DNA from 3 places in the Stenotrophomonas sp. K-6 genome. Region 3 is predicted to be linked to each of the others. Evidence: predicted binding sites of a transcription regulator. Region 3 holds the regulator's gene; each other region holds the start of a gene.
What was found. Region 3 encodes FliA, which starts transcription of late flagellar genes. Its sites were predicted from a motif close to TAAAGTTTNNCNNNCNNNGGCCGATAA; they were not measured.
Positions count from the first base shown of each region.

Region 1: AC13F7_RS13170 (GGDEF domain-containing protein) is a predicted target of FliA. The motif match lies at 3,549-3,575, and genes of this name have one in related genera.
Region 2: AC13F7_RS04645 (methyl-accepting chemotaxis protein) is a predicted target of FliA. The motif match lies at 3,313-3,339, and genes of this name have one in related genera.

Region 1 covers NZ_JBSPUC010000004.1:8,451-14,278, forward strand. Annotated here, with positions in the region: gene AC13F7_RS13155 (lytic murein transglycosylase) at 1-1,168, opposite strand, end outside; gene egtD (L-histidine N(alpha)-methyltransferase) at 1,224-2,198, opposite strand; gene egtB (ergothioneine biosynthesis protein EgtB) at 2,195-3,481, opposite strand; gene AC13F7_RS13170 (GGDEF domain-containing protein) at 3,654-4,961, shown strand; gene AC13F7_RS13175 (YchJ family metal-binding protein) at 4,940-5,335, opposite strand; gene AC13F7_RS13180 (sulfite exporter TauE/SafE family protein) at 5,398-5,828, shown strand, end outside.
Region 2 covers NZ_JBSPUC010000001.1:1,055,028-1,060,855, reverse strand. Annotated here, with positions in the region: gene AC13F7_RS04655 (type 1 glutamine amidotransferase domain-containing protein) at 1-7, opposite strand, end outside; gene AC13F7_RS04650 (PA4780 family RIO1-like protein kinase) at 198-1,058, shown strand; gene AC13F7_RS04645 (methyl-accepting chemotaxis protein) at 1,151-3,283, opposite strand; gene AC13F7_RS04640 (L,D-transpeptidase family protein) at 3,487-4,464, shown strand; gene AC13F7_RS04635 (M23 family metallopeptidase) at 4,469-5,167, shown strand; gene AC13F7_RS04630 (DUF6966 domain-containing protein) at 5,168-5,494, opposite strand; gene AC13F7_RS04625 (adenylosuccinate synthase) at 5,668-5,828, opposite strand, start outside.
Region 3 covers NZ_JBSPUC010000002.1:26,091-31,918, forward strand. Annotated here, with positions in the region: gene AC13F7_RS05510 (AAA family ATPase) at 1-1,213, shown strand, start outside; gene AC13F7_RS05515 (MinD/ParA family ATP-binding protein) at 1,200-2,087, shown strand; gene AC13F7_RS05520 (RNA polymerase sigma factor FliA) at 2,084-2,830, shown strand; gene cheY (chemotaxis response regulator CheY) at 2,847-3,239, shown strand; gene AC13F7_RS05530 (protein phosphatase CheZ) at 3,239-3,853, shown strand; gene AC13F7_RS05535 (chemotaxis protein CheA) at 3,859-5,697, shown strand; gene AC13F7_RS05540 (flagellar motor protein) at 5,777-5,828, shown strand, end outside.

The DNA of each region.
Region 1 (5,828 bases), on a different contig from region 3:
CGCGGCCATCGGCGGGGGTCCAGCCCAGGCGCTGCTGCTCGGCCTGGATGGCGCGGCGGGTGGCGTTGCCGATCATGCCGTCCGCCGTACCGATATCGTGGCCACGGGCCAGCAGCAGGGTCTGCAGCTCACGGCGTTCGGTGCGGCCGATGCCGGGATCATCGGTTGGCCAGGCGGCGGCGATGCCGGTTCCGCCACGCAGGCGATCGGCCAGTGTTGCGATCGCCAGCGCGTAGCTCTCGGCGGCGTTGTAGGCGTAGATCGCATCGTAGTTGCGGAACACCAGCCAGGCCGGGCCCTTGGTCCCGGTGGGCAGCAGCAGCGCGGCGTTGCTGTCGGCCGGGAGCCCGGCGGGCGCCAGAGCACCACCGGCCACCGGGACGATGCCCAGCGCGCGCCAGTCGGCCAGTGGCTTGCGCTGGGTACGCCCGGCCACGCTGGCGTTGAAGCCAGCCGGAATCTTCACTTCGATGCCCCATGGCTGCCCGGTTCGCCAGCCCGCCTTCTTGAGGTAGTTGGCGGTGGAGGCCAGCGCATCGGGAATGGAGGCGACCAGATCGCGGCGACCGTCACCGTCGCCATCCACCGCGATACGCGCATAGGTGGAGGGCATGAACTGGGTGTGGCCGAAGGCGCCGGCCCACGAGCCGGTCAGGCCTTCGGCACGCAGGTCGCCAGCGTCGATCAGCTTGAGCAGCGCCAGCAGCTCGCCGCGGAAGAACGGCTGTCGGCGGCCCTCGCAGGACAGCGTGGCCAGCGACTGCAACAGCGGGCGCTTGCCGAACACACGGCCGTAATCACTCTCCACGCCCCAGACCGCGACGATCGTGGCCGGGTCCACGCCGTACTCCGACGATACCCGGGACAGCAGATCACGGTGCTCGACCAGGCGGGCGCGCCCATCCGCCACGCGCTGGGTATCCACCAATGCGGCCAGGTAATCCCACAACGGGGTGGTGAACTCCGGCTGCGCATCGAGCAGCGGCAGCACGCTGGGATCGGGGGTCAGCCCGGCGGTAAGTGCGTCGAAGCGCTCGGCCGTGATGCCCTGCTTGCCGGCCTGGGCCTTGAGGGTGACCAGGCACGTGGAGAATGCGTCCGGCGCGGCAACCGCGATCAACGGTGCGCCGAGACACAGCCCGGCCAACAACAGGGGCGACCATCGCATTGGCAGGAATCCTTGCAGCCAGTGGACCTGCATCATAGCGGCAATGCCGCGCAGGTCAGACCGGTTGCAGCAGGCGCAGGCCGAAGGCCGGATCCGTCGCGTTCCAATGCGCGGTCACCTGCAGGCCGGCATCGGCGGCCATACGGGAGAACACCGCGTCAGTGTATTTATGGCTGTACTCGACGGTCATCGCCTCGCCTTCGGCGAAATCGAAGCTCTGACCATCCACCTGCACGCGCTGGTCGCGCTGGCTGACCAGCTCGGTTTCGATGCGCAGCCGCGGCACGCTGTAGCGGGCACGGTGGCGGAAGCCGTCCAGATCGAAATCGCTGCCGATGTCGCGGTTGAGCCGACGCAGCAGATTGAGGGTGAACTCGGCGGTGACCCCGGCAGCGTCGTTGTACGCCGCTTCGATCAACGCCGCGTCCTTGTGCAGATCGATCCCGATCAGGGCCATACCATCCGGACCCATTGTCTGGCGCATCGCCTTCAGCAGTGCGATGGCGTCGTCATGGGCGAAATTGCCCAGCGTCGAGCCGGGGAAGAAGACCAGGTGGCGCGCCGGCTCGCGCTGCGGGATGGGCAGCTGCACCGGCTGGGTGAAGTCAGCGCAGACCGGCAGCATTTCGATGTCCGGCAGCGACGGTGCGAGCCGGGTGATGCTGTCCAGCAGCGCGGCGCGCGAGATTTCGATCGGGGTGTAGGCGACCGGGTCACGCAGCGCATGCAGCAGCAGTTCGGTCTTGCGCCCGCTGCCACTGCCCAGTTCCACCACGTGCAGGCGCGGGCCGACCACCTTGGCGATGTCATGCGCACAGTCCTGCAACAGCTGCAGTTCGGTGCGGGTGGGGTAGTACTCCGGCTGCCGGGTGATCTGCTCGAACAGGGCCGAACCCTGCGCATCGTAGAAGTATTTGGACGGCAGCTGCCGCGGCGTAGCCGAAAGCCCGTGCAGGATCTCGGCGGTGATCTGGCCGCGATCCGGCTGCAGATCGGTCAGTGCACCCAGCGCATCGCGGACCGAGCTCATGCGACGTCCCGGGCCAGGCGGACCCCGGCGAACTGCCACCGGGCCGACGGTGCGAAGAAATTGCGGTAGCTGGCGCGAAGATGATCGGCCGGGGTGGCACAGCTGCCGCCCCGCAGCACCCACTGCCCACACATGAACTTGCCGTTGTACTCACCCAGGTTGCCCGGGAAAGTACGGAAGCCGGGATAGGGCCCGTAGGCGCTGCTGGTCCATTCCCACACATCGCCGAACAACTGGACGATATCGCCGGCCTCGTCCGCGCCGCCGGGGTGCAGCTGGTCGGCATCGGCGAACCGCCCCCGCAGCGGCCGACCCACCGTCGCCGCTTCCCATTCGAACTCCGTGGGCAGGCGGGCGTCGCACCAACGCGCGTAGGCGTCGGCTTCGAAATAGCTCAGGTGGCAGACCGGTGCGTGCGGATCGAGCGCGCGCCAGCCGCCCAGCGTGAACTCGCGCTCCAGCGCGTCATCCCAGTACAGCGGGTGCTGCCACTGCTGTTCCTGGCACAGCGTCCAGCCCTCGCTCATCCACCAGCGTGGCTCGCGATAGCCGCCGGCCTGGACGAACTGACGGTACTCCTCGTTGTTGACCGGGCGGTTGGCCAGCGCATGTGCGGGCACCAACGCACGGTGGACGGGCGATTCGTTGTCATACGCAAACGCCGGCTGGGTGGGCCAGACCGGTGCGCCGATCTGCACGATCTGCTCCGGGCTGCTGCGCCACTGCAGCGGAAGCGCACGCGCCGGGCTTGCCGGGAGATCGGTGCGGTACGCCGGTTGCAGTGGATTGGACCAGAACGCGTGCTTGATGTCGGTCAACAGCAATTCCTGGTGCTGCTGCTCATGGTGCAGGCCAAGCAGCAGTTGATGCTGCGCCTGTTCGCTCAGGTTGCCGGCCTGCAGTGCGGCCAGCACGCGCTGATCGATCTCCGCGCGGAAGTGCAGCACCTCGTCCAGCGTCGGGCGCGAGAGCAGACCGCGCTGCGGGCGTGCATGGGCCGGACCGATGCTCTGGTAATAACTGTTGAACAGGTAGTGCCAGTCCGCGTCGATCGGCGCGTAGCCCGGGCGGGTCGCCAGCACGAAGCGCTCGAAGAACCAGGTGGTATGAGCCAGGTGCCATTTCGCCGGACTGGCGTCGGGCATGCTCTGGACCATGGCGTCTTCCGCGCTGAGCGGGGCGGCCAAGGCGAGCGTCCGCGCACGCACGGTGGCGTAGCGGACGGCCAGCGGCGATGGCGGGGCGGCAGTGTGCGGTAGTGCGGCAGCGACGGCGGTATTCATTGCGGTGAGGATCGACCAGCCGGGGTGAGTGCCACGTCATGGCACCGCATCGATTCGGTGACATTGCTCAAGTTGAATACGCCCAGGCCGCTACCGGGGAAGACCCATCGCCTGTGTAGTCCGGTTTGCACGCTGCAGCCACGGCGCGCCGGCCACCACGTGGACCCCCCTCTTGCGGACGCATCTGCTACGCCAGCCCAGTCACTATCTGTTCGTGCTGCCTGCAGTACTGGTCGCGCTGGGATTGTGGGCGGCTACCCCCGCGGCGGAAGCCGGCAGCCCGGTGCATCGCCTGCTGCCGATGGTGCTGGCCTGCCTGGGCGTCGGCCTGGCGCTGATCTACAACCGCGTCCGGGCGCTGTGCCTGATGCTGGCCATCGCCCTGGCGTTCGCCCTGCTGCATGGTGTGGTCGGCACATTCCTGCGTGATGGGGTGATTTCGGCACAGACGCCCCTGGTCTTCCACGCGGTGTCATGGTGGCTGCCGCTGCTGTTTCTGCTGCATGGGCTGTGGCCTGAACGCGGACGGCTGCGCCAGGATCTGTTGCTGCGAGGCGTGGTCAGCGGAACGGCCCTGGGTATCTTCCTGTTGTTGGCCACGCAGGTTCCCGACGGCATGCAGGCGCTGCTGTCCGATCGCCACCTGGCCTGGCTGCCCAGCGACTGGAATGCGCTGGCCCAACTCCCGGCGCTGCTGTTTCTCATTACGACGGTGGCCTTGGCTGTCCAGGCCTGGCGACGCCCCCGCCCGCTGCATACCGCCCTGCTGATCGCCCTGCTCTGCCTGTGGTGGCTGCTGCCGCGGGTGTTCGTGTCGCCGGCGCTGCTGCCGGCGGTGAGCTGCATGGCACTGCTGCTGATCGTCTCGGCGATGCTGCAGGAGGCGTTCCACATGGCCTTCCGCGATGAACTCACCGGCCTGCCCGGGCGCCGCGCGTTCAATGAGTATCTGCAGCGCGTGGGCACCACCTACACCATCGCGATGGTCGATGTGGATCACTTCAAGCGCTTCAACGATACCCACGGCCACGATGCCGGCGATGACGTGCTCAAGCTGGTGGCCGCGCGCCTGGCCGAGGTGGGCGGGGGTGGCCGCGCGTTCCGCTATGGCGGTGAGGAATTCGCGCTGGTGTTCCTGGATCGCCCTGCCCCGGCCTGCGTGGCGGCCGTGGAAGAGGTCCGCGCGAGGATCGAGGGGGTGCGTATGCATCTGCGCGACCGCGCCGCGCGCAGCCGCGACGATGCGGTGGGGCAGCTGCAGCGTGGGCGTGGTGGCAACGGTGCGGTGGTGCAGGTGACGGTGAGCATCGGCGTGGCCGACAGCCGGGTTGCCGACAGCGCGCAAGCGGTGATCAAGGCCGCCGACCAGGCGCTGTATGCGGCCAAGGACGCCGGCCGCAACTGTGTGTGTGCACTTGGCCAGCAGGGCACCGTGCCGGTGCGCGCGACCGCACTGGCTCAGGGCAGCGCGTCGAGATAGAACCAGCGGCCGTCTTCGCGGACGAAGCGGCTGTGTTCCAGCATTTTCACCGCACTGCCGCCGCCGACCTTGTAGCGCGCGGTGAAGCGGACCTGGGCGTGGTCGGGATCTGAGCGGGTGTGGGCGTGGATCGTCAGCCCCAGCCACTGGGTGCGCTGGCCGGGTGCTTCGGCCAGCGAGAGCTCGGCCGGGCGCGTGGACGGGTGCCAGCTGGCCAGCAGGTAGTCGCCCAGATGCCGTACGTAAGCGCTGTAGCGCGAGCGCATCAGCGCTTCGGCATCCGGCGCGGGGGTGCCGGCATGGTAAAGGCCGCAGCAGGCGGCGTAGGCCAGCGGGCGGCCGCAGGGACAGGGATCGGAAGAGACGGTGGTCATGGGGGTATTGTCGCGCGATGACCGGGCGTATGCTTGCGCGCCCTGCGTTGCGATGCCCCGCCGTGCTTGAGATGGTTCCCCCTGAGCTGTTCTGGTTGGTGGCGATCGCCTTCATCGCCGGCCTGGTCGATGCCGCCGTCGGCGGCGGCGGGCTGGTGCAGCTGCCCGGGTTGTTCACCGTCCTGCCGCAGCACACGCCGGCGATGCTGTTCGGCACCAACAAGTTCAGCTCGATGTTCGGCACCGCCGCGGCGGCGTTCCGCTATGCGCGCAATGTGCGCTTCCCGTGGCGGCCGGTGCTGTTCGCGGCGGGCACGGCATTTGTGTTCTCGTTTGCCGGGGCCACGGCGGTCAGCCTGCTGCCCAAGGACGCAGTACGCCCACTGGTGCTGGTGCTGCTGGTGGCGATGCTCGGCTACACGCTGTGGAAGAAGGACTTCGGTGCCCTGCACCGCCCGCGCGAGATCGGCCGCAAGGAGCTGGTGACCGCATT
Region 2 (5,828 bases), on a different contig from region 3:
GCATCATGGGTGGCACTCCTTGGGAAGTGACCCCAGCCTGCCGCGCGGATGTGAAGCAGATTTCAAGCGGGCACCAGCGTGCACGCAGCTGAACAACCCGACCGCCGGGCGCCGTGTCGATGGCTCCATCGGCCCGAAGATGCGAAAATCCCTCCCCCTCCAGGGCAGGCCCCGCGCCAGCCGATTCCCGAGATACCGTGAAGACCCCCCAAGGCTTGCAGGCGCTGATCGACGACGGCGTGATCGATGAAGTGCTCCGCCCGCTCAAGAGCGGCAAGGAGGCAGCGGTATACGTGGTCCGCAGCGGCGACGATGTGCGCTGCGCAAAGGTCTACAAGGACATGGCCCAGCGCAGCTTCCAGCAGCGCGTCCAGTACCAGGAAGGCCGCAAGGTCCGTGGCAGCCGCGAAGCGCGCGCGGTGGGCAAGGCCAGCAACTACGGCCGCAAGCAGCAGGAAGCGGCCTGGAAGAACACCGAGGTCGATGCGCTGTACCAGCTGCGCGATGCCGGCGTGCGCGTGCCGGAGCCTTATGGCTACTTCCACGGCGTGTTGGTGATGGAGCTGGTCACCGATGCTGAAGGGTATTCCGCCGCGCGCCTGGGCGAGGTTGAACTCAGCCCGGAACAGGCGCGCGAGTTCCACCAGATTCTGGTCCGCCAGGTCGTGCGGATGCTGTGCTGCGGGCTGATCCACGGCGATCTGTCGCCGTACAACGTGCTGGTCGGCCCGGAAGGCCCGGTGGTGATCGATTTCCCGCAGGTGGTCAGTGCGGCGGGCAACAATGCCGCACGTACGATGCTGCTGCGCGACGTCAACAACCTCACCGCGTATCTGGGCCGCTGGGCGCCGGAGCTGCTGGAGACCTGGTACGGCGAGGAGATGTGGGCGCTGTTCGAGGCTGGCGATCTGCTGCCGGACAGCGTACTGACCGGTGAATTCGAGCAGGATGAGAGCACCATCGATCTGGATGGCGTCCGCCACGCCATCAACGATGCGCGCGAAGAGGCGCTGATCCGCCAGCAGGGTCGCGAAGCAGCGGAAGAGAACGAGGACTGAGCCGGGCGCGCCGCTGCGTCGGCCGGCCGGATCGGCATGAAAAAGCCCCGCCGAAGCGGGGCTTTTCTGTATTACTCAGCGCACACGTGTCGTCATGCTGCCCGCAATGCCGCCGGGCGACGCAGGCCTGCCGCGCTGTTGTCCAGCTTGAACACCGCCACTGATTCGGTCAGTGCATACGCCTGTTCTTCCAGTGCGCGGCTGGCAGCGGTGGCTTCTTCCACCAGCGCCGCGTTTTGCTGGGTCACCTGGTCCATCTGCACGACCACCTGGTTGACCTGCTCGATGCCGGCGGCCTGTTCCTTGGTCGCGGCGGCGATGTCGCTCATCAGCTGATTGGTGCGCGAGCTGGCCTGGGTCAGGCGGGCGATCGCCGCCTCGGACTGCACGGTCACGCTCAGCCCGGTCTTGACCTTGCTGCTGGACTCATCGATCAGGTCCTTGATCTCCTTGGCCGCCGTACCGGCACGCTGCGCCAGCGTGCGCACCTCGGTCGCCACGACCGCGAAGCCACGTCCGTTCTCACCGGCGCGGGCCGCTTCCACCGCTGCGTTCAGGGCCAGGATGTTGGTCTGGAAGGCGATGCCATCGATCACCGAGGAGATCTCGGAGATGCGCGCCGAGGACTGGTCGATCTCGCTCATGACGGCGGCCATCTGCGCGATGGCCTGCTCGGTTGCCTTGACCGCCGCACCGGCCGCATGCGCTTCATGGTCGGCCTGGTTGGCCAGCTCGGCGTTCTGGCGGACCGTGGAGGTCAGCTCTTCCATCGAGGCGGCGGCCTCTTCCAGATTGGCCGCCTGCTGCTCGGTGCGACGCGACAGGTCGCTGTGGCCTGCGGCCAGTTCCTGTGCGGCATCGTTGATGCTGCCCGCCGCGCCCTGGATCTGCTGCACGATGCCGGTCAGCTGCACGGCGGTGACGGTGGCATCGTCGCGCATCTGCGCGAACACACCTTCGTAGTGGCCATCCATGCGCGAGGTCAGATCGCCGGTGGAGATCGCGCGCAGCACCTGCGACAGGTCGGCGATGCTGCTCTGCGAGCTGGCCATCATCCCGTTCAACTGGGCGACCATCGCGCGGAACTGGAACTGGAAGCTCTGCTCGGTACCACGCACCGAGAAGTCGCCCGCACGTGCAGCCGATGCCAGCGTCTCGATCTGCTGGTTGATCGCCATCAGGCTGTCCTTGACGGTGGCCATGGTGGTGGTCAGCACGGCCTTTTCGCCCGGGTAGGTGTCCAGATCACGGCTCAGGTCGCCGATCGCATAACGCTGCATCACCTCGACCATGTGGAACTCGACGGCCACGTGTGAACCGACCAGCTCGTTGGTCGCGCGGATCATGCGCCCGAAATCGCCCGGGAAGGCGGCTTCGTCCATGCGGTAGCTGATGGCGCCGGCTTCATGCTGGCGGGCCATGTCCAGCTGCGCGGTGATCGCGCCCTGGACGGTCTGGCGGACCGTGGCCATGGCGTTGCCCAGCTGGGTGATCTCGTCGCGGCCGCCCAGGCGGAAGTCCTGCTCCAGGTCGCCCTTGGCCATGCGGGTCGCCAGACCGACGGCGCGGGCCAGCGGGCCGGTCAAGCTGCGTCCGATCAACACCGAGGCCGTGATGCCGACCACCAGCGCAATCGCGCCCAGCACCAGCAACTGCAGGAACGTACGCTCACCCAGCCGGATCGCCTCCGCGGCCGCCTGACGGCTCTGCGTTTCTTCGTAGCTCACGCCATCGCCGAGGGCTTTGTTCCAGGCGTTGGCCGCTTCCTGCACGGCGCCCAGCGTCAACGCGGTGGCACCGGCGAAATCGCCTTGCTTGAGCTGTTCGCTCATCTGCTTGTTGAGCGGGCGCGCGACCGCGCGTGCAGCCGCGATGGCGTCCCCAATCGCCTTGTCATCAGCATTGGTGGGCAACGCCTGGTAGGCAGTCCAGCTGGCCTCGTAACGCTTCACCAGGTTGGCGATGCGCACTTCGTCATCGGCCAGCCGATCGCCCTGGCGGATCAGCATCTCGCGGCGGACCACCATCATCTGGTTGTTGGCATCGAGCATTTCCGACAGCAGCCGGACCTTGGCCACATTGACCTCGACCACCTGCTGCATCGACTGTTTCTGTTCCGCGCTGCCGGTCGCGCCGATGGCGACGACCGCAGCCACCAGCAGCAGCAGCAGGCCGAAGCCCAGGCCAAGCCGCCAGACGACGCTGACGTTCCGCAAATAATCCATGACAACTTCCAAACGTGGGGGGTGCACTGGTATCGGCCTTCCCTGGGCGGCCTTGATCCGTAGGCGTGTCGACGGGTGAATGGGTTCACGTAGCGGACACATTGGCGGGACCCAGGACCCCACTCAGCCGCGCGTCAGGCTTTTCACGGCCACTGCGCATGCCCGGCAGGCATGGTGGAAGCATGTCTCTCCTGGAATATCCCATGACCCCTCGCCTGCATCAGATCGCCCGCGTGTCCGCCCTCGCCTTGGCGCTTGCCGCCCCCGTCTGGGCCGTCGCCCAGACAGCACCGGCCGCGACAACACCGGCTACCGCCGCGGCCGACACGCCGCTGGCCACCGGGCCGCGCTCGGACCTGCATGCCCAGGTGCTGCTGGACCGCGCCCACTTCTCTCCGGGGCAGATCGATGGCGAAGTGGGTTCCAACCAGAAGCGGGCCGTGTCCGGCTTCCAGGCCGCCCGCGGGATCAAGGTGAGCGGTGAGCTGGACGATGCGACCTGGAAGGCCCTGCAGCCGGACAGCGCCCCGCCGCTGGTGCGCTACACGCTGACCGCCGAGGATGTGGCCGGCCCGTTCCAGCCCGTGCCGAAGGGGCCGGCCGAACAGGCCAAGCTGACATCGCTGGGCTTCGGCTCCGTGGAAGAAGCACTGGGCGAACGCTTCCACGCCTCGCCCGACCTGCTGAAAGCGCTCAATCCCGGTGTGGACCTGGGCAAGGCCGGCAGCGTGATCCAGGTGCCGAACATCGCCGTTACGCCCTTGGCCAAAGCCAGCAAGCTGGTCATCGACAAATCCGACTCGACGCTCCGGCTGTTCGATGCCGATGGCAAGGTCTACGCCCAGTTCCCCGTGTCGTCGGGCAGCAAACATGACCCGCTGCCGATTGGCAAATGGAAGATCCTCGGCATCTCGCGCGATCCCACCTTCCACTACAACCCCAAGCTGTTCTGGGACGCCAAGGCCGGCGACAGCAAGGCAGTGCTGCCGCCGGGCCCGAACAATCCGGTCGGCGTGGTCTGGATCGACATTTCCAAACCGCATTACGGTCTGCACGGCACGCCCGAGCCTGGCCACGTGGGCAAGACCGAGTCGCATGGTTGTGTGCGCCTGACCAACTGGGATGCGCTGCAGGTGGCCGATGCGGTGGATGCGTCCGTGCCCGTCGTAATGCAGGAGTAAGCGCATGAAGACCCTGCGACTGCTGGCGGTAGGGCTGGTGATCGGCGTGGTCGGCTACTGGCTGCTGGGGCCGGGGCCGTCCGCCCGCCTTGGCGCCGCCGAACCGGCCAAGGTGGGATCGGCGACGAGTTCCACCCGTGCCGCACTCGATGCGCCACCGCCGCCTGCTTCCACGCCGGCCGCGACACCGGCACCGATCCAGACCGTGCCCGCACCGCCTGCGCCTGACGCGGGCGGTCTCGCTGCGCCTCCAGCAGATGCCGGCGGCGCCCTGCTGCTGCCGGTGCAGGGCATCGGCGCGGACCAATTGCAGGACACCTTCACCGATGCGCGCAGCGAGGGCCGCGTGCACGATGCCATCGACATCCTCGCGCCGGACGGCACGCCGGTGCTGGCCGTCGCCGACGGTACCGTGGAGAAATTGTTCGACAGCGTGCGGGGTGGACTGACCGTGTACCAGTTCGAACCGAGCGGTCGCTACTGCTATTACTACGCCCATCTGGACCGCTACGCCGACGGCCTGGCGGAGAAAAAGACGGTCAAGCGCGGCGAGGTCATCGGCTATGTCGGCAGCACGGGCAACGCGAGCCCCGAAGCCCCCCATCTGCATTTCGAGATCCATGTATTGGGGCCGGAGAAGCAGTGGTGGAAGGGCGAATCGATCAACCCTTATCCGGTGCTGACGGGCCGGCAGGCGCTGTGATCAACGCGGGCTGGCTGTTGCATCCCGGATCGCCCGTGCCAGTTCCCAGGCACGGCCGCGCAATGCGTCCAGACGCTCATTGAGTTCACCCGCGTCCGCTCGCCACTGGAAGTGGCCATTGCTGTAGTCCTGCCCGAGCGCGAGATCGTTGAACGATCCCATGCCGCCATAGGCGCGCAGCAGGCTCTCCGGCGCGCTTGGATCGCCCTGCTCAAGCTGGATGATGACCCGCTGCATCCAATCGGCCCAGTGGTTTTCGCCGTCGCCGCGCAACAGCGCTTCCAGCTCGGTGACCACCGCATGCAGCGCGCGGTTCGCAGTGTTCATGCCGGTGGTGGCGTCATCAGCAGATTCCATGCTGCCCCATCTGATTGTTGAGAGGCCGCACAGCATGCCATGGTATCGCGCGCATGGCGCCCACGAAAAAGCCCCGCTCGCGCGGGGCTTTTTCATTTACCCCGGGTGGCACCGCCAGGCATCGCCCGTCAGTGCCCACCTGATCAGGCGAACGGATCCTGCAGCACCATGGTGTGGTCGCGGTCCGGGCCGGTCGAGACGATGCTCACCGGGCAACCGGCCAGCTCTTCCAGCGCGCGCAGGTAAGCGCGGGCGGCCGGCGGCAGATCATCCCAGTTGGTGATGCCATGGGTGTTCTCGGTCC
Region 3 (5,828 bases):
GCTGCCGGAGCAGATCTTCGCGCCGTTCAATGTCGAGCAGGCCGCGGCGGCGGCGCCCGCCGAGCCGGTGGAGGCTGTTGCCGCGCCCGCCGCGATCAACCGCGCCCGTTTCGTGATCGATCCACCACTGGATGAAATGGACGAGCCCGCATTGCCGGCCGCGGCGGTGCTCGCCCCGGCCGCGATCGTGGCCACCGCCGTACCGCCGGCGCTGCCGCTGCCGCTGCCGGTGACCACCGCGGCCGCCGCCAACGAACCGGCACCGGTCGTGGCCAGCGTGCCGGAGCTGAGCCTGATCCCGCGCGACGACGAAGAACTCCGCCAGCTGCGTCACGAAGTGGCGGGCATGCGCCACGTCATCGAGCGCGAGATGCACCGCTTCACCGACGAACGCCTGCGCGGCTCGCCGGTCCGTGCGGCCGCCTTGGACCTGATGGATGAATACGGCTTCGACGCCGGCATCAGCCGTGACGTGGCCATGCAGATTCCGCTGGACACCGAAGCCCACCGTGGCCGCGGCCTGATGCTCGGCCTGCTCTCCAAGAAGCTGCCGATCGCCCCGGTCGACCCGCTCGAAGCGGGCGGCGTGATCGCCCTGGTCGGCCCGACGGGTGCCGGCAAGACCACCACCATCGCCAAGCTGGCCTCGCGCTTCGCCGAAGCCCACGCCGCCCGCGATGTGGCCCTGGTCACCACCGATACCGGCCGCATCGGCGCCCGCGAGCAGCTGTACGGCTTCGGCCGCCAGCTCGGCATCGCCGTCCACGAGGCCAGCAGTGGCAGCGATCTGAACCAGCTGCTGGAACGCCTGAAGGACTACAAACTGGTCCTGATCGACACCGCCGGCCTGGGCCCGCGCGACCGTGCGCTGGCCGCCCAGCTGCAGTGGCTGCGGGCCGCCGAGCAGATCCGCACCCTGCTGGTGCTGCCGGCCAACACCAGTTTCGGCGACATGGACGAGGTGGTCCGCCGCTTCAGCGCCGCCAACCCGCAGGGTGTGGTGCTGAGCAAGCTGGACGAGACCGGGCGCTTCGGTACCGCCCTGTCGGTGGCCGTGGACCACCGCCTGCCGATCACCTGGGTCACCGATGGCCAGGACGTTCCTGAAGACCTGCACCGTGCCAGTGCGGCCAATCTTGTACTTCGCCTTGAAGATTTGCGCCGCGCGGCCGATATGCCCTGCAACCCGGAGTTGAACCATGCCGTCGCGTGAGTACGCCAAGCTGACCCAGACCTTCCCGTTGTCGGCTACCCGAAGCCAGCCGCTGGGCCCGGTCCGCACCATCGCCGTCACCGGCGGCAAGGGCGGCGTGGGCAAAACGAACGTTTCGGCCAACCTGGCCGTGGCGCTTGCCAGCATGGGCAAACGCACCCTGCTGCTGGATGCCGACCTGGCCCTGGCCAATGTCGATGTGATCCTGGGGCTGAAGCCGACCGTGACCCTGGCCGACCTGATCGCCGGGCGCTGCACGCTGGAGGAGGTCATCATCGAAGGCCCCGGCGGCCTGCTGGTGGTGCCGGCCGCCTCCGGCCGCCGCAACATGGCCGAGCTGCAGCAGGCCGAGCACATCGGGCTGATCAACGTGTTTTCCGAGCTGGAGCGTGAGCTGGACATCATGGTGGTGGACACGGCCGCGGGCATCACCGACGGCGTGTTGACGTTCTGCCAGGCCGCCCAGGACACCGTCGTCGTGGTCTGCGATGAGCCGGCCTCGATCACCGACGCCTACGCCTTGATCAAAGTGCTCTCGCGCGAACGCGGCGTGGACCGGATCCAGGTGGTCGCCAACATGGTGCGCGACCCGAATGAAGGCCGGGTGCTGTACGAGAAGCTGACCCGCGTCTGCGAGAAGTTCCTCGCCGATGTCTCGCTCAACTACCTGGGCTGCGTGCCGCAGGACGACTGGCTGCGCCTGTCGGTCCAGCGCCAGCAGCCGGTGGTGAAGGCCTACCCGTCCAGCCCCTCGGCGCTGGCACTGACCGAGATCGCGCGCCGTACCGCACGCTGGCAGGCCCCGACCGAGCCACGTGGCGGCGTTGAGTTCTTCCTCGAACGCATCCTCAAGCAACGCGGGGTGACCGCATGAAAGGCGCCGCACAATACAAAGAGGTCCAGCGGGTCGCAGCCAACGAGTGCATTGCCCAGCACTCCGACCTGGTCCGCCGCATCGCCCATCACCTGGCCGCCCGCCTGCCGGCGAGCGTGGAAGTGGACGACCTGATCCAGGCCGGCATGATGGGCCTGATCGAAGCGTCGCGCAGCTACGACGCCGACCAGGGCGCCTCGTTCGAGACCTATGCCTCGATCCGCATCCGTGGCTCGATGATCGATGAGATCCGCCGTGGCGACTGGGTACCGCGCTCGGTCCACCGCCGCGCCCGCGACGCCGCCGCCACCATCCGCCGGCTTGAGCAGAGCACCGGCCGTGCCGCCAGCGCCACGGAAGTGGCCGCCGCGATGGACATGCCGCTGCCGGACTACCTGCGCCTGATGGAAGATGCCTCGCGCGGCCAGGTGCTGAGCCTGGAATCACGGATCGAGGACCAGGGCGAACTGGACACCGTTGCCCAGGGCGGCCCGACCCCGCAGCAGGTGCTGGAGCGCGGTGAGTTCGGACGTGAGCTGGGCAACGCCATCGGACTGCTGCCCGAGCGCGAACAGCTGGTCCTGTCGCTGTACTACGAGCAGGAACTGAACCTGAAAGAGATCGGCGCCGTGTTGGGCGTCAGCGAATCGCGCGTGTGCCAGATCCATGGCCAGGCCGTGCTGCGCCTGCGTGGCCGACTGAAAATCTTCGAGGCGGCCGACGCCGGCCTCGAGAACCATTAAGACCGAGGAAAGAGCTTTGGACAAGAACATGCGTATCCTGATCGTCGACGATTTTTCGACCATGCGTCGTATCGTCAAGAACCTGCTGGGCGATCTGGGCTTCACCAACACCGCCGAAGCCGAGGACGGGCATGCCGCGCTGATGCTGTTGCAGAGCCAGCCGTTCGATTTCGTGGTCACCGACTGGAACATGCCGGTGATGACGGGCATCGACCTGCTCAAGGCCATCCGCGCCGACGCCAAGCTCAAGACCCTGCCGGTGTTGATGGTGACCGCAGAAGCCAAGCGCGAGCAGATCATCGAAGCGGCCCAGAACGGCGTCAACGGCTACATCATCAAGCCGTTCACCGCCCAGACCCTGGAAGAAAAGCTCGGCAAGATCTTCGAACGTCTGGCGGCGAGCGCCTGATGGAAACCCTGAGCGACAAATCAGCGCTGGTGCAGCGCCTGCAGGATGCACTGGCCGCGCTGGAATCGGGCGACGAAGCAGCGTGGCGTCAGCAAATCGATGCACTGGCCGCACTGCGGACCCAGCCGATGATGGCCGGGTTGAACCGGCTTGCCCGCGAGCTGGGCCAGGCACTGGGCGAGCTGCCCAGCCTGCCCAGCGAAGCCGGCGAACTGGACGATGCCTGCGCGCGTCTGGATCACGTGGTGGCGATGACCGAACAGGCCACCCACCGCACCCTGGACCTGGCCGAAGAATGCCGCACGCTCACCGAGCAGCTGCGCGCCAATGGCGTGACGGCCGACCAGGACCAGCAGCTGGACCGCATCCGCCACAACCTGACCGAGATCGCACTCACCCAGAGCTACCAGGATCTCACCGGGCAGATCATCCGCCGCGTGGTGGGCATCGTGCGTCGCGTGCATGAAGGCTTCGGTGCACTCGGGCTGCCGCCGCAGGACGACACCGCGCACAAGCGCGACAACGGTCTGGCCGGCCCGGCCGTGACCGGTCTGGACCGCCACCAGGTTTCACAGGTCGACGCTGACGACCTGCTCTCCGATTTGGGACTTTAACGATCATGAGTGCTGTTCCGGACGATATCGCTGCCGACTTCATCCTCGAGGCCCAGGAGATCCTGGATCGCCTTGGCGAACAGCTGGTGTCGCTGGAGCAGGCGCCCCAGGACGGTGACCAGCTCAACGCCGTGTTCCGCGGGTTCCACACGCTCAAAGGCGGCGCGGGCTTCCTCGGCATCCAGGCGATGGTCGAGCTGTGCCACGCCGCCGAGGAAACCCTCGGCATGGCGCGCTCGGGCCAGGCCACGCTGCAAGCCCATCACTTCGACGCGGCCCAGCAGTCGCTGGACTATCTGCAGTCGATGCTGGACTCGGTCTCGGCCGGCACCGAGCCGGGCTATGCCCCGCCGGAGCTGATCGCACAGTTCGACGTCAACGGCCCGGCGACGCCGGCGGCCGCACCGAGCGCCGCCGCCGGCCCCAGCAGCGGTGAGCTGATCACCGACGATGAATTCGAAGCACTGCTCGACCAGCTGCATGGCGGTGCCGCACCGACCGCGGTCGCCGCCAGGAAAGACGACGGCATGATCAGCGAGGACGAGTTCGAATCCCTGCTCGACCAGCTGCACGGCGGCGCGGCACCCGGTGCCAAGCCCGTGACGGCTGCACCGGCCCCGGCGCCGCGTGCAGTGGCAGCGCCCGCCGCGCCTGCCGCCAACAAGCCGGCGCCCAACAAGCCGGTCGCCGAGGCCGAGCACACCGTGCGCGTGGATACCAAACGCCTGGATGCGATCGTCAACCTGATCGGCGAACTGGTGCTCTCGCGCAACCGGCTCAAGACCCTGCGCGCGCGCCTGCACGATGAAGAGCTGGACCGCGCGGTCTCCACCCTGGACATCGCCACCGCCCGCCTGCAGTCGGCGGTGATGCGCACCCGCATGCAGCCGGTCGGCAAGGTGTTCTCGCGCTTCCCCAAGGTGGCCCGCGATGTCGCGCGCTCGCTGAAGAAGGAAGTGGAGCTGGAACTGATCGGTGCCGAGACCGAGCTGGACCGCAACCTGGTCGAAGCGCTGGCCGATCCACTGGTCCATCTGGTCCGCAACGCGATCGATCACGGCGTGGAGATGCCGGACCTGCGCGAAGCCCAGGGCAAGCCGCGCAGCGGCCACGTGCGCCTGTCGGCCCAGCAGGAAGGCGACTACGTCAGCATCGAAGTGCAGGACGATGGCGCGGGTATCGATCCGGAACGTCTGCGCCAGAAGGCGCGCGAGAAGGGCCTGATCGATCCGGAAGCTGCCGCCCGCCTGAGCAGCGAGGAATGCCTGCATCTGGTCTTCCTGCCCGGGTTCTCGACCAAGCAGCAGGTGACCGACATCTCCGGCCGCGGCGTGGGCATGGACGTGGTCCAGTCGCGCATCCGCGAACTCAGCGGCCAGATCCAGATCCAGTCCGAGCTGGGCCGTGGCAGCCGCTTCATGATCCGCGTGCCGCTCACGCTGGCCATCCTGCCGACCCTGCTGGTGCAGGCCGGCGAGGACGTCTACGCTCTGCCGCTGGCCCGTGTGATGGAGGTGCTGCACGCCCCCAACAGCTCCCTGGGGTGGTTCGATGGCCGCGCCGTGCTGGACCGCAAATCGCACACGCTGGCCCTGGTGGATCTGCGCCATTGGCTGGACGTGGAGCCGATGCCGTCCTCGTTGCTGACCATCGTGGTACTGCAGGCCGGTGAAGCCCGCTTTGGCCTGGTGGTCGACCAGGTGCGCGGCCGCGAGGAAGTGGTGATCAAGCCGCTGCCCAAAGCCCTGCGCGGACTGCGTGGCTATGCCGGCGCCACCCTCATCGGTGACGGCCGCATGGCGCTGATCCTGGACGTGGACGGGCTGCGCACCCACCACGATTGACCGCGTGAAAGTGTGACCGCCGCATCAGTGGATTCCTTCGGCGTCTCAAGTCCCATTCACACAAGCCGATAACGGACCCATGGACAGACTCAGCCTCATTGGACTTTTCCTCGCGCTGGCCTCACTGGTCG